One region of the Phyllobacterium sp. 01N428 genome, then DNA from elsewhere that is predicted to be linked to it. Evidence: riboswitches for the same ligand, from Rfam matches in the RefSeq annotation. Region 1 holds a riboswitch; the other holds the start of a gene.

Region 1 (7,759 bases):
GATCGTCAAGCACATACTGACGCGGCATCGGGCCCGCCTGGTCGTTCGCTCGCGGGTGGGCGAGGGCTCGACCTTCACCGTCGTCTTCGGACCTCAGAAGGCCTGACGCCAACCGCTCGTTGAGCTTGGTGCACCGCAACAAAAAAAGGGCGCCGAATGGCGCCCCAGTCAGAAGGAGCTGAGATCAGCGGACGCGCCTGCGATCGGACGCCGGCTGATAGGCTAGGCGGGAGTGATAGCCGCAATAGGGCCCGGACTCGCCGACATCGTTGCCGCAGAAATTGAAGTCCGGCTGCAGCGGATCTCCCATCGGCCATTTGCAGGTGCGCTCGTTGAGCTGCACCAGTTCGAGGCGCCTCGAGATCGGCACGACGACATCCGTGACAGTCTTCATGACCGGCACGAGTTCCGTGCTGTATTCGGTCTGCAAAGCGGTCGCGCCGATGCTGCGGCTGACGACGCGGGTCGCGACATGCCCCGACGAACCGCCGCTGCGCGCGCCGGATGACCCCGTGTTGATCTTCTTGCTGCGTGTCTGGGTGGACGTGGTCTTGCCCCGCCCGGACAGCTTCAGCCTGTGAACCTTGCCGATGACCGCATTGCGGCTGACACCGCCCAGCTGTGCTGCGATCTGGCTTGCACTCAGACCTTCGGCCCAAAGTTTCTTCAGCTGTTCTACGCGCTCATCTGTCCAGTTCATCGTTTTCCTAGCTCCATATGGGGCTTGTTTATGTAGACTCCGGACTGAATCCTTCCTCGCATCTGGATTGCTCCAGATTGGTTCGATACCATATCTATTCAGATGACGAGGACGCCGTACGAAATCTAGCTTTTTCGATTACCAAGCTACAATATGCGATGACTCTGTGACAAGAGTCGGGCGCCGATCCCAGGGGTGCTTTTTTGGGTTTTCCCCAACTTGCGCGATAGACTGTTGCAGAAATGACGAATTGCAGAGTCGGTGGCAAATATTCCAGCGAATACGCGCAGAAGTTGTAGTTAATGGATCGGCTCATCCGGTTCGTGTTGGTGATGAATGGGATCAAAAGTGTTCATTTGACAATTGGGGTTCGAATGACGATATTACTGGCATATGGCCGCCCTCAAAATGGCATTGTGGGGCGGCTTTTTGATTTCAACACGGCCGTTTCTTCTTTGTAATCAGCAGTTTCGGCAAACAGGGTATTGGAGGCCCGTAACGATATGACGGACGCAATCGCGCAACCGCTTTACGACACTTTTGCTCGTGCGGATCTGCGCTTTGAGCGAGGTGAGGGTGTGTGGCTGGTGACCGAAACCGGCGAGCGCTATCTCGACTTCGCCGCAGGCATTGCCGTTAATTCGCTCGGCCATTCGCATCCCCATCTCGTCGAAGCGCTGAAGAGCCAGGGCGAAAAACTGTGGCACGTCTCCAACGTCTACGAGATCCCCGGCCAGCGCCGTCTCGGCCAGCGTCTTGTCGACGCGACTTTCGCCGACAAGGTGTTCTTTACCAATTCCGGTGCGGAAGCGCTTGAATGCGCGATCAAGACCGCGCGGCGCTACCACTATGTCAACGGCAATCCCGAACGGTTTCGCATCATCACCTTCGAAGGCGCGTTCCATGGCCGCACGCTGGCAACGATCGCGGCTGGCGGCCAGGAAAAATACCTTGAAGGTTTTGGACCCAAGGTCGAGGGTTTCGACCAGGTGCCTTTCGGTGACGAAAAGGCCTTGAAGGCTGCCATCGGGCCGGAGACGGCTGCCATCTTGATCGAGCCGATCCAGGGAGAGGGCGGCGTACGCCCCGTCCCGGATGAAGATCTGCGCGCTCTGCGCAAGCTCTGCGACGATGAGGGTATTTTGCTGATCCTCGATGAAGTGCAGACCGGCGTCGGTCGAACCGGCAAGCTGTTCGCCCATGAGTGGTCGGGCATCAGGCCGGATATCATGGCGGTCGCAAAGGGCATCGGCGGCGGCTTTCCGCTTGGCGCCTGCCTTGCCACGGCCGAAGCCGCAAAGGGCATGACCGCGGGGGTTCATGGGACGACCTACGGCGGCAATCCGCTTGCCATGGCCGTCGGCAACGCCGTGCTCGACGTCATCCTGGAGGAGGGCTTCCTCGAACACGTCCAGAAGATTGCCCTCACGATGAAGCAGGGCCTTGCGTCCATTGCCGACCGCTATCCGGCCGTAATTTCGGAAGTGCGCGGCCGCGGCCTCTTGATTGGCCTTAAAAGCGTCGTGCCCAATACGACGCTGGTCCAGGCATTGCGCGACGAGCATTTTCTGACGGTCGGCGCCGGTGACAACGTCATTCGCCTGCTTCCACCTCTGGTTGCATCTGAAGAAGAGGCGCGCGAGGCGCTTTCACGCATCGAGACCGCGGCCGAACGCCTTTCGGTTGCCGCCAGACAGAAGAGCGCGTGAGGGGCCAGCCATGACAATCAAGCAGGACCTCCGGCATTTTACCGACCTTTCAGCGCTCTCGTCCGGCGATCTGCGCACGATCCTTGACGACGCCCGCGAACGCAAGACACGGCTGAAAGCCGGCAATATCGAAAAGCCATTTGCCGGCAAAGTATTGGCTATGATCTTCGACAAGCCGTCGACGCGCACACGCGTTTCCTTCGATGTCGGCATGCGCCAGCTCGGCGGCGAAACCATCATGCTGACCGGTTCGGAGATGCAGCTTGGCCGCAGCGAAACCATTGCCGATACGGCAAAGGTGCTATCGCGCTATGTCGACATCATCATGATGCGCACGACGACGCATGACCGCCTGACCGAAATGGCGCAAAACGCCACGGTGCCCGTCATCAATGCTTTGACGGATGACACGCATCCCTGCCAGATCATGGCGGATATCATGACGTTCGAGGAACATCGCGGGCCGGTGCAGGGCAAGACGTTCGCCTGGACGGGCGACGGCAACAATGTACTGCACTCGCTGGTCGAGGCGGCAGCCCGTTTCGATTTCAATCTCAATATCGCAACGCCGGATGGCAGCGAACCCAGCAGCAAATATCTTGACTGGGCCCGCGGCGCCGGCGGCAAGATCAAGCTAACCACCGACCCGGTCGCTGCGGTCAAGGACGTCGATTGCATCGTCACCGACACCTGGGTGTCGATGGGACAGGAAGGGCGTGCCCGCGGCCATAACGTGTTCATGCCCTATCAGGTCAACGATGCATTGATGCAGCATGCCAATCCCGACGCTCTGTTCATGCACTGCCTGCCCGCGCATCGCGGCGAAGAGGTAACCGACTCCGTCATCGACGGACCGCATTCGGTGGTCTTTGATGAGGCGGAAAACCGGCTGCACGCGCAGAAGGCAATTCTCGCATGGTGTCTTGAAGGAGGACGTTCCAGTGTCTGATACCGGAATTCGTTCCGACGAATATGTATTTGCCGGCGACGACGCCGTTGTGCCGTTTCAGGTTGCGGATCTCGATGCCCGCGGCCGTGCGGTGCAATTGGGGCCGACGCTCGATGAGATCCTCAATCGCCACGACTATCCCGAACCCGTTGCAAAGCTGCTCGCCGAAGCCATCGTTTTGACCGTGCTGCTTGGTACCTCGCTGAAGTTCGACGGCAAGTTCATCTTCCAGTCGCAGTCGGATGGCCCCGTCGACATGCTGGTCGTCGATTTCCGCACGCCAAATTCCGTGCGCGCCTATGCGCGCTACGACGAGGAACGTCTGGCGGAGGCGATTGCCGAGCACCGTACCGCCCAGGAGGAATTGATCGGCAGCGGCACGCTCGCGCTGACCGTGGACCAGGGCGAATACACACAACGCTACCAGGGCATCGTCGCACTCGACGGCTCGAACCTCGAAGAGATTGCCAAGACCTACTTCCGCCAGTCGGAGCAGATTCCGACCGATGTGCGCCTCTCCGTCGCCAAGCTCGTGGAGCGAGGCCCGGACGGCAAGCCTGTCGAACAATGGCGCGCCGGCGGTCTCATCGTGCAGTTCCTGCCGGAATCCGAGCTTCGCATGCGCCAGCGGGACCTGCCGGCCGGCGATGCGCCGAGCAATGAGGAGGACGAGTTTTTCGAGGATGACGACTGGGCCGAAATCAAGGCGCTGGTCGCGACGATCGAGAGCTCTGAACTGACCGATCCGCAGGTTGGCGCGGAACGTCTGCTCTATCGGCTGTTCCACGAGCGCGGCGTCCGCGTCTTCGATGCGGTCCGCGTCAACGACGACTGCTCCTGTTCGCGCGAGAAGATTGCCGGCGTGCTCTCAGGCTTCACGGCCGAAGAGATCGAGGACAGTATCGAAGACGGCAAGATCAGCGTCACCTGCGAATTCTGCTCGACGCACTACGAGTTCGATCCGGGCGAGTTCCTGCCGAAAAACTGACCGATCCGGCGGTCAGACCCGCATCGAAGCCGTCATTTCATGGATGACGGTGACGGCGATCAGAACAACGACGAACCCGCCGATAATCAGCCATAACGGCCATGGCTTTGGCGATTTCTTGGCAAACAGGCCGACAATCAGTCCGGGGACCAGGGCAAGGCCGAACAATCGGCTGGCCGCGTCGGAGGCGCTGGTGAAACTCGGTAGGGTATAGCCGAGGAAATAGGCGCCGATCGCCAGTGCGAAGACGATAGCGGAGCAGGTGAGGGCCTTCAGATAGGGCGCGTTGGTGCGTTCGGTTTCGGCCATCAGTTCAAGGTCCGCAATTGATCGGGAAGGTCGAGCGAGAAGGCCGGAATTTCGATATCGAAGCGCTCGCCTGACGTTGTCTGCATCGAATAGCGCCCGACCATGACCCCTGATGTCGTCGTCAGCGGACAGCCGGATGAATATTGGAAGGAGTCGCCCGGATCGAGAATGGGTTGCTCGCCGATGACGCCCGGTCCGCGGACCTCCTCGATATGGCCGTTGCCATCGGTGATCCTCCAGTAGCGGGCGCGCAATTGCACCGTCAGGTCCGAGTCATTGGCAATGGTTATCCGGTAGCCCCAGACATAGCGATTTTCCTCCGGGTTGGATTGATCCTCCAGATAGAACGGCTCGACCGTCACTTCGATATCGCGCGTTGTCGCCTTGTACATGCCTGCTCTCGATTTCACTCCTTGATATCGCCACTCACGGCCGATGCGTCAACCATTACTGGTCACGGATCGAACTAAAACCTTCGTCGGTCACGGTTCATTTGGTAGGATCGGGGATGCAAAAGGAGCCAGTCATGATGACCCTGGAAGCCTTCGCCGCCATGGCGCACTCATTTCCGGAAAGCACGCAACGCAGCCACTTTGGCACAACCGATTTTCGTGTGAGCAACAAAATCTTCGCCACCTTGCGTCCGGAAAAGCAGCGCGGGGTTCTGATGCTGACGCGAGACGACCAGGCCATGATGCGCGAGACCTCTGCAGACATGTTCGAACAGGTGCCGGGCGGCTGGGGCGAGAAAGGTGCGACCTTTGTCATCCTCGCCATGGCCGAGCCAGATGTCGTGCGCCATGCCATGGCCATGGCGTGGCGGAAGGCCGCGCCAAAATCAGTGTCGGTGCGCCACCAGCTATAGCCAGGCCCTAGCGCGATGCGTTCAGTGCCGTATCGAGATCGTCGATGAGATCATCGACGTCTTCGAGACCGACGGAAAGCCGCAGCAGTCCATCGGATATGCCGAGCTCGGCACGGGCCTCGTCCGTCAGGTTCTTGTGCGTCGTCGTTGTCGGGTGGGTGATAAGGCTCTTTGAATCGCCGAGATTGTTGGAGATCTGGATGATCTCCAGTGCATTTTCGACCGCAAACGTAGCCTTCTTGCCGCCCTTGACCTCGAAGGCGATCAGCGTCGAGCCACCGCTCATCTGCTTGGCGACGATATCTGCCTGCGGGTGATCGGCGCGGCCGGGATAAAGCACTTTCGAGACGGCCTGATGTCCGGCAAGGAAGTCGGCAATCTTGGCTGCATTGTTCGTCTGCTGGTGTACGCGCACGGCAAGCGTTTCGAGCCCCTTCAGCATGACCCAGGAATTGAACGGGCTAAGCCCGGGTCCCGTGTGGCGGAAATATTCGTGCAGGTTTTCGTCGATCCACTGCTTGTCCGATAGGATCATGCCGCCGAGGCAGCGGCCGTGGCCGTCAATATGCTTGGTCGTCGAATAGATGACGATGTGGGCGCCGAGTTCGAGCGGCTTTTGAAAGAGCGGCGTTGCGAACACATTGTCGACGATCAGCTTGGCGCCAACGGAGTTCGCGACCCTGGCGACGGCTGCAATATCGATGACTTCGAGCGTCGGATTGGTCGGGCTTTCGAGGAACATCACCTTGGTGTTGGGGCGAACCGCCTTTTCCCAATTCTCGATCCTGGAGCCGTCGATCAGCGTGAAGTCAACGCCATAGCGCGGCAGCATGGTCTCGATGATGTAGCGACAGGAGCCGAACATCGCCCGTGCGGCAAGCACGTGGTCACCGGCTCGCACCTGGCAGAGGATTGCGGCAGCAACGGCGGCCATCCCCGAAGCGGTGGCGCGCGCATCTTCCGCGCCTTCAAGGGCGCACATGCGCTTTTCGAACATGTCGGTCGTGGGATTGGCATAGCGCGAATAGATGAATCCGGGCTCTTCGCCCTTGAAACGCGCCTCGGCCGCTTCTGCGGACGGGTAAACGAAGCCTTGCGTCAGGAACAGGGCTTCGGAGGTTTCCCCGAAGCCGGAACGCAGGGTGCCGGCATGGACGAGCTGGGTGGCGGGACGCAGTTTGCGGGTGGTATCCTTGGTCATCGCTGTCTCAATCTGCCAGAAAACTGGCCAATAAAAAACCGGCCTTGCGGGTATCGCAAAAAGGCCGGACGAGACCGGGCCTCTTTTAGCAAATTATTTTACGTGGCTGCAAGCCGGCCGGCCAAATCACCACGGGATAAAAGTGCTTTAATCCTCTTGGCCGCTTGCGTCAATCGGGTGAGGCGCTAAAGCTTTTCGTCTCTTTGTATGGATGGTCGACATGGCGAGACGAGAAGCGGGCATATTGGCCGATAGCGGCATCAGGGCGCTGTTTGAGGCGCGAGCACTCAAGACCGAGCGCGAATTCGACGTCGACCAGATCCAGCCTGCGAGCCTCGATCTGCGCCTCGGCAAGCGCGCCTACCGCGTACGCGCGAGCTTCATGCCGGGCCCGGGCACGCCGGTCATCGACAAGCTCGACCGCCTGAAACTGCACGAAATCGATCTGACCGAGGGCGCGGTCCTCGAGACCGGCTGCGTCTATATCGTTCCGCTCCTTGAAAGCCTGGCGCTGCCTGGCGAGGTTTCAGCCTCCGCCAATCCGAAGAGTTCGACCGGGCGCCTCGATATCTTCACACGGGTCATCGTCGATGGCGCGCAGGAGTTCGACAAGGTTCCGGCCGGCTACCATGGCCCGCTTTACCTTGAAGTCAGCCCGCGCACCTTTCCGATCGTTGCCCGCACCGGCTCGCGCCTGTCGCAGATCCGCTTCCGGACCGGGCGCGCGCAACTGGAGGAAACAGAGCTTGCGGAACTTCACGCCGCCGAGACGCTCGTTGCCTCCGAAACCCCCAATATTTCCGGGGGTGGCATTGCCCTTTCAATCGACCTGACCGGCGACCAGAATGGCCTTGTCGGCTATCGCGGCAAGCATCATACAAGTGTCGTCGATGTCGACCGGCGCGGCGTCCACGATCTCTTCGACTTCTGGGAGCCGATCCATGATCGCGGCGCCCGGGAACTCGTGCTCGATCCCGATGAGTTCTATATCCTCGTCTCGCGCGAAGCGGTTCACGTGCCGCCGCTCTATGCCGCCGA
Region 2 (7,759 bases), on a different contig from region 1:
ATTTCATCGGAGGTGCTGGCTGCGCATGGCGGCTATGATCAGGCCCTTATCGCAACCAACCGCGCGATTCAGCTCGACGCCAACGACCCCGAACATCACATCCGCAAAGCACGATATCTCAATGCTGCAGGTCGGGCGCCCGAAGCGGAAGTGGAAGCGCGGCTTGCCATGCGGCTCGATCCGAAATATCCGCCGGAGTATCTCAGGGCCTTGGCTATCTCGCTGTTCCATCAGGAGAAATATGAAGACGCCGTCGATGCCTTGAAATACCTGATAACCCTGCAATGGGATGTGGCCGATGACTACGCTACCTTGACGTCCGGCCTGGGCCACTTGGGAAATTTGGGTGGTGTTCAGCTCAACATGGCCAAATACAACGGGATCACCATACCTTTCGGCCGCGGACCGCTAACTGTTCAGGCAATTGCCTGGCAGTGGTATGTCGATATGTCCGATTATTATCCTGCCTATCGTGACAGGTTGCTCGAAGGATTGCGCAAGGCCGGGGTGCCGGAAGGCGCTGGAACCGACATTGCCTATGAGACCTACGCTAAGGCTGTCAACAGGGTGAATGGCGAGTACTCCGTCAGCGGTGCGCCTAAGCTCGGTGCCGCCGCAGTCAAGCGGCTAATTGATGAAGGGGCGCAACTGATTGATGTGCGCAGTCCAAGGCCATTCAGTCATGCGCATATCCCAGGGTCCATCAACTTGCCGGCGACGAATGTCCTTTCAAAGGCGACACTTTCCGAAAAGGTTGGTCCAAGCAATTCCATCATCTTCACTTGCCAGGCCAAATATTGCGTCGACGCAGCCTTCGCTTCGGCCAAAGCCCTGGCTTGGGGATACTCCAAAGTTTCTTATTTCGCTGATGGCATCGCAGCCTGGCAGGATGCCAATTACCCGACTGAAACAAGTTTGACGAAATAGCCGGTCGAGTTCGTGAACTGAGGGCAATAGGGGTAGGCCTACATGGTTTCCCAACTTATGTATCGTACTTTATTCCTTCACCGGTCGCCAGATGACGCGCTTCTTGTTGACGCGATCGCGGTCGTCTTCGTAGGGCATGACCTCGCAATCTATGGAATTGCAGTCCCGACATCGGAAGGTGAGGCTGGGAAGTGTGCGGCCGTGGCCGAGAACTGCGGCGAGGTCAGTCGCCGTGAAGGTCGCGACCTTATCGCATTTTCGGCAACCGACCCGCACGAACATGCCGTAGCGGGCCGCCTGGCCCAGATTCTTGATTGTCCTTGTCATGGGAACGAAAAGAGAACAAATTGCCCGAGCAAGTCAAGTGGGATGAAACAGTAATGCACCGGGGCACGCGCCGACGACCATGTAACAAATGCTCAACTCGGGGGCTTCGCCGCACCGAGCGCTACCAGACCCGCTAGAGCGCGTCCGGCATGCCTATTTTTGCGACACACCACACCAAACACTGGTATAGTGTTTTCGCTTGGACACGTTCCATCGGAGAATAGCGTCGTGGCAGGCGATATTGGTCTAACGGGCATGTCTGCCTGCGAGGTGGTCGATCTGTTAAATGGCGGTGAGGTAACGCCGCTCGACTGTCTCGATGCACTTGAGGTTCGCATTGCCGCCGTCGAGAACGTCGTCAACGCACTTCCGATCCTTTGTTTCGATCGCGCCCGCGATCGAGCCCGTCGCCTGCTCCAACAGCCTCTCGGGTGCCGCGGTCGTTTGGCGGGACTGCCTGTGCCAATCAAGGACCTGACAGACGTTTCCGGCGCTCGCAGCACCTATGGCTCGACAATATTTGCAGACCATATTCCCGAACAATCCGACATTCTTGTCGAGAGGCTGGAGGCCGAGGGCGGTGTTGTCTACGCCAAGTCGAACACCCCAGAATTTGGTGCTGGTGGCAATACATTCAACGACGTCTTCGGGACAACATTGAACCCCTGGAATACCGACCTGTCCGCTGCAGGCTCCTCGGGTGGAGCCGCCGTTGCTCTTGCCACTGGCATGGCCTGGGTCGCGCAAGGCTCCGACCTTGGAGGCAGCTTGCGCAATCCCGCCAGCTTCTGCGGGGTAGTTGGGCTGCGCCCAAGCCCGGGCCGCGTTCTTCGCAATGCGAGATTCAAGATCGATGAACTGCTGAGCGTCAACGGCCCTATGGCTCGCAACGTCGAAGACACAGCGCTTTTGCTGGATGCGATGACCGGCGATAGCCCTGCTGATCCTCTGTCGTTACCGCGGACCGAAAGCTTCCTTGCCGCAGCGCGCTCCGGCTGGCGGCCGGCGCGGGTGGCCTTTTCCGCCGATCTTGGCATTACGCCCGTTGACTCGGAGGTCGCCTCGATCTGTCGCGCAGCAGCTGCAAGCTTGGCGGCAATTGGCACGCATGTTGAAGAGGCGCATCCCGATCTCTCGGAGGCCCATGACACGTTCAGCGTCCTGCGCGGCATGGCCTTTGCCATAAGTTACGGCGCGCTTCTGGAACCACATCGGGACAAAATGAAGCCGGAAGTCGTATGGAATATTGAAAAGGGGCTCAGCTATTCGATGGCAGATATCGTACGAGCGGAAAACAATCGCGCGGCGATTTACCGAAGGATGCATGCCTTTTTCGAGACTTATGACCTCCTTCTTTGTCCGGCCACGATCGTTGCCGCGTATCCTGCCAGCGACAGATAGGTGAAGGAATGTGCCGGCTATGCCTTTCCTAATTATTTCGAATGGCTGGCAATAGCCTACGCAATTTCCCTGACAGCAGCGCCGGCGCTCAGCCTGCCTTGCGGGTTCACCAAAGATGGACGTCCGGTCGGACTACAGATCGTCGGCCGCACCCGCGCCGAGGGACAGGTACTTGCTGCCGCCCGTGCACTGGAACTCCTTTTGGACCTTCATCCACCGACGCCGATAGACCCACGACCGCCGCGCCACGTTTGATTTTATGGATGTCAGTCCGAAAGCCAGGTCTTGGGCGCCAGGCCTATAGTTGCACACCGACGGGTGATTACTGTTTGTATCCCTTTGCCTGCATGCAGCTATTGATCAGATTGGCTTCTTCCTTCCGTCTGGCAGAACTATCGGAAGCCAAGGAAGCCGTTGCACTCGCGGCCTGGTATTTGCACTGCACCATATCATTGTCTGCCGGAGTCGCCGGAGCCTCGCTATGGACCCACTTTTTTTCGGAAGAAGCACACGATGCGAGCACCATGAGCGGAACCACGATCAGCAGGATACGGCTCCGTGAAAGTTGCTTAGAAAACGTGTCGTTTGAATTTGTAACTGCATTGCGCATCGTTCGAATTCCTCATTTCATGGGTCTATGCTGTGTACGAAGCCTCCCATTTGGTGGCCGACGCGGGTATTCCGTAGTGCAACACTATCGTATTTGCTGTTGATAGTCCCGTAATCGCTGCCGCTCACTCCCGGCATCTTCATACTCCACCTCTTTCCGAACGATGCATTACTTGCAAATGTGGCGATACCGCAGCATTTGTCTCTATCGCCTGCGTCCCATGGAACAGACAGGTTTGGCCCGCGTTCCCTCACTGAACCATTAATCATTTACGGTTCTAATGACGACGATTGCGGCAGATATGTTTTCAGGCGGCTGGCTCTTCTATGCCCTGACTGCGATGGCTCTCATTGTCGGAGTGTGGCTGTTTTTCATTTTACGCCAGCATATGAGATGATCGATCGGCATGAACAATAATAGAGCCTGGTATCTCCGGATTGCCGCTTTTGCCCTGATCCTGATCGTGTTCCTGGGCGCGAGCGTTTACTTCCTTCCGTCTTGAAGGGTGCAAAAAGCCGGATATTCAACATCAACACGTAATTTTGGAAGGGGCGCGGTTTCTTAGGTGAATACTGATGGAGGGTGTATACTGCTCAACGGAGGATATATGCTAAAAACCTATTATAATTGCCCTATTTCCGATGAACCTGTTCATGAAGTGCTACCCCGAGACGGCGATTTCGTTGAATTCTTCTGCCCAACCTGCGGACAGTTTCGGATTTCAAATAAATCGATCAAATCGATGCGCCACAGATCGCGCGGCGAGAGAGAGGCCATGCTGACCGACGCCAGGCGCGATGCTCAAGGCGGAGATGGCATTCCGCTCATAAGAGACAGCCATTCACATGCGAGGAAAACAGATGACCAACGATAAGACGACTTCCACATGGAAGAACCGCCCTCCGGGCAAAATCGGAGAAACCTACACTGTCGATCACCTCATGGAAGCGTTTAACCTCAACAGGGATGATGCCGAACAGTTGATCATCAAATTCAACGGTGATTGCGAGCGGATCAATGCTTCGGTCAGCGCGCGAAAGAGTCGCCGTTAACCACATTTTTTTCGAGCCCCTTTTGCTCACGCTAAAAAGGGCACAATCCTATGGCCTTGCAGGCAAGACATTTCTTTCGACTGCAATCAATCTCCTGTCACAAATGAAGGAAACCGATGACGCTATACCTATGGTATTTCATCGTTCTAGGCGGCCCCGTCTTATTGGGCGCCATAATCGCATTCGATATGATGAAGCGCAGGCAATCTGCCAAGCTCAACGGGAAAGCTCAGGCCATCAAAAAGCTTTGTCCCGCGGAATAAGCCAATCGCTGATTTGCAGCCCCCACTAAAAAGCCCCCTGCCCTACCCACTCGCTTCCTGGAGTGTGTTCTCTCACTTCCGATCACGCGGCGTGCCATAGGCCGCGTCGCGCGGTCGCGAGTACTGATCTATTCTTGGCAAGGTATCGTCGAAGGCAATCCAGGGAAGCTTCAACTGCCAATAGGCATGCGCAGCGGGGGCGAAATGTTCAGGATGATCGAAGAAGCCGATCGTCAAATATATCTCGCCGGCTATGCCCTCATCCTCATACCCGATTGAGGTGCCACAGGTACCGCAGAAGCTGCGCACTACCCCACTCGTTCTTGAGAAGGTCTTTGGTGGCTCATGCGTAAAGCGAAATTGTGCCGTTTTGTAACCCACCCAGATCGTCAGCGGTGATCCGATCGCGCGGCGACAATCATCGTCGTGATCGTAGCAGATCCAGAACGGTTCGCCCTCGGCTTCGGCGGTGACTTGCCCGCAAAAGCAGGCGCACGTTTCCAGCCTTTGTGTCATTCATTTCGAACCAATTGCCTGAAATTTAGTTCCGCGTCGGTTAATTTGCATTTATACATTTTGGATCGATTGCCAAGAATTGGGACCAAGCGAATAAAGATTTGGTCTCGCGATGGTGTAGCATTATTTTGACGGCCGCTTGGCAACATGCACCACGTCGGGGGAATCCATATGAAGAGCAGTGTCAGAGCCTGGTTTATCTTTGCTTTGGTTTTCATTGCGGCCGCGATAATCTATTTTGGCGTACCACTCATTTGGCATGCCTTGTTTGATCGTCCAGCATAGCCAAGGCGAACGTCCGCTTCCTCTAACGCCTTTCCGGAGAAATGATGAGGAAACTCAGTTTAACGAGATCTGCTATGTGGGGCGCTATACTTGGATGCCTGCTGATGGCCATATGGATACTCTATACCGGCAGGGCGCGAAGCGTTCCCGCAACAGGATATCTTGTCGAGCTTCTCGGAGGGGCAGCGGTCGGAGCCGGACTGCTATCCCTCATCGTATGGCTTGTCGGATCGGCTGCGCGCCAGAAATAGCAATCGGACGATCGCCGCCGATTTTTTCTGTCATCATGGTCTGAAAAGAGGGACGCAGTTCATGTTCTACGCCATCTTGGCCTATCACGAGGAAGAGATTGTCGAATCATGGTCGAAAGAGGAGGACGCATCGTTGATGGCCGAACTTCTGGAAATCGGCGACCGCCTTGTAAAGGAAAAGAGCCTGGGCCCGGCGGCCCGCCTTGGGCCGACCCGGCGCGCTGTCACATTGCGCGGCAAGGGAGCCGGTATCGTCACTGACGGGCCGTTTACAGAAACAAAGGAGCAATTGCTTGGCTTCTATGTTGTTGAGTGCCCTGCAATTGAGGGGGCGATCGCCATTGCCCGCGACTTGCGCCGTGCCAACCCGACTGCCGTCTATGAAATCCGCCCGGTCTTGCTCTACCAGTCAGGGGCGACGCTAACGGACGGCGATTGATTGGCGCTCCCGGTAAAGACGTTTTTTCGCTTTGAAGGCGGCAGAACCTCCGCAAACGCCGGACACCGTACAGAAGAGACTTGCGAAGTTGTGATCGTCTGCGTAGAAGTGGCTTCGACATCAAGAGTTGGGTTGACGCCCAACGCCAACCTGCGCTCCGGGCAAGGTGGTACTTCCGTTAGGGAGGATGTGGCCGAACCGGCAATTATACGGATTTAGCTACCGGCGTCTGTCCAGCGAACCAACAGGAACGCGCGATAATGCCGATAAAGATCCCCGACGATTTGCCCGCACGCCGCCAGCTCGAAGCCGAAGGCGTCAATATCATGCGCGAACGGGACGCGGTGCGTCAGGATATAAGGCCACTGCGGATCGGATTGCTCAATCTGATGCCGAACAAGATCAGCACGGAAACGCAGATCGCAAGGCTGGTCGGCGCAACGCCGCTGCAGATCGAACTCACCCTCGTTAGGATAACCAATTACGTGGCGCGCAACACGCCGGTCACGCACATGGCATCATTCTACCGTGCCTGGGAGCAAGTCCGTGCCGAGCGGTTTGACGGATTTATCATTACCGGCGCGCCGGTCGAGCATCTGGCCTTTGAAGACGTGCAATATTGGGATGAGCTCCGCCACATTTTCGATTGGACGCAGTCGCATGTCCATCACTGCCTGACTATCTGCTGGGCAGCCCAAGCTGCACTTTGGCATTTTCACGGCATCCCGAAGCACCATTTGTCGGCAAAGGCTTTCGGCATCTTCAACCACGGCAACCTCGCGCCCGCTTCGCCATATTTGCGCGGTTTCTCTGATGACGTGCTTATGCCCGTGTCGCGATGGACGGAGGTTCGGCGCGACGACATCCCACAGGGGCGCGGCATAGAGGTGCTACTTGAGGGAGAGGAGACGGGGCTAGGTCTGGTCGATGATCCCTCCTGCCGGTCGCTGCACATGTTCAACCACCTCGAATATGACACGAACTCGCTTGGCGACGAGTATTTCCGCGATCTCGCAAACGCACCGTCAATGCCGCTGCCGCGCAACTACTTTCCCGATGACGACTCGTCACGAAAGCCGGCGAACCGGTGGCGCAGCGCCGCCCATCTGCTTTTCGGCAATTGGATCAATGAGATCTATCAAACCACGCCTTTCCACGTGGACGACATAGGCATGATACCGCGACAACTGGCAGGCTGACGCGATAAGGAATGTCGCTGCTTTATGCGCGGATTCTTTGACTTATGTAAATGATACTGAAGCTTATTTGTATTTAGCTTCCGGTCGACCTTGATGCCATTTGCCCGTCCAGCCTGATTTCGTATTAGAATCTAGGCCGTCCGGATGCCGGGATCATGATAGTGGAAGCGGAAACCCGAAGGTTCCGCGCTTGTTCCCGATGCGCACCACCTCGCACCCTTCATCGGGCATGAGAAACGGAATCTCGCACGCCCTCCCCGACGTCCGTGTCCCATTGATGCCGACGACTGCAATCGACGTTCCGGAAGTCGGTTGGAAATTGGATCAACCGTGTCCAAGTTTCGCTCGTGCGGCTGGCCACCCTGTTGCAGCCCGTCGCCTGGTTACCGGATAGTCTAGCTCGTCAGAACTTCCGTCACCACACGCGACGCGAAGTCGGTGTCGCAAGCTGCGTTGAACGTGAGCGGGTACTTGACTAGCTCCAACTTA

The links. Region 1 has a riboswitch for S-adenosylmethionine ahead of AC1DNI_RS04255 (O-succinylhomoserine sulfhydrylase). Riboswitches for the same ligand answer to the same signal wherever they lie in the genome.
Region 2: it holds a riboswitch for S-adenosylmethionine, as region 1 does, so the genes downstream of both, AC1DNI_RS14375 (homoserine O-succinyltransferase) here and AC1DNI_RS04255 (O-succinylhomoserine sulfhydrylase) in region 1, are expected to answer to the same signal.

Annotation. Positions count from the first base shown of each region.
Region 1 covers NZ_JBFTRH010000001.1:888,059-895,817, forward strand. Annotated here, with positions in the region: gene AC1DNI_RS04215 (ATP-binding protein) at 1-106, shown strand, start outside; gene AC1DNI_RS04220 (GcrA family cell cycle regulator) at 185-700, opposite strand; gene AC1DNI_RS04225 (acetylornithine transaminase) at 1,204-2,409, shown strand; gene argF (ornithine carbamoyltransferase) at 2,420-3,358, shown strand; gene AC1DNI_RS04235 (Hsp33 family molecular chaperone) at 3,351-4,346, shown strand; gene AC1DNI_RS04240 (hypothetical protein) at 4,359-4,655, opposite strand; gene apaG (Co2+/Mg2+ efflux protein ApaG) at 4,655-5,047, opposite strand; gene AC1DNI_RS04250 (MmcQ/YjbR family DNA-binding protein) at 5,182-5,520, shown strand; gene AC1DNI_RS04255 (O-succinylhomoserine sulfhydrylase) at 5,528-6,721, opposite strand; SAM riboswitch at 6,785-6,864, opposite strand; gene AC1DNI_RS04260 (2'-deoxycytidine 5'-triphosphate deaminase) at 6,942-7,759, shown strand, end outside.
Region 2 covers NZ_JBFTRH010000005.1:162,460-170,218, forward strand. Annotated here, with positions in the region: gene AC1DNI_RS14335 (rhodanese-like domain-containing protein) at 1-927, shown strand, start outside; gene AC1DNI_RS14340 (hypothetical protein) at 997-1,254, opposite strand; partial or broken gene AC1DNI_RS14345 (amidase) at 1,510-2,910, shown strand; gene AC1DNI_RS14350 (hypothetical protein) at 2,978-3,265, opposite strand; gene AC1DNI_RS14355 (hypothetical protein) at 4,126-4,317, shown strand; gene AC1DNI_RS14360 (GFA family protein) at 4,653-5,096, opposite strand; gene AC1DNI_RS14365 (hypothetical protein) at 5,486-5,632, shown strand; gene AC1DNI_RS14370 (YciI family protein) at 5,694-6,071, shown strand; SAM-I-IV-variant riboswitch at 6,184-6,290, shown strand; gene AC1DNI_RS14375 (homoserine O-succinyltransferase) at 6,332-7,270, shown strand.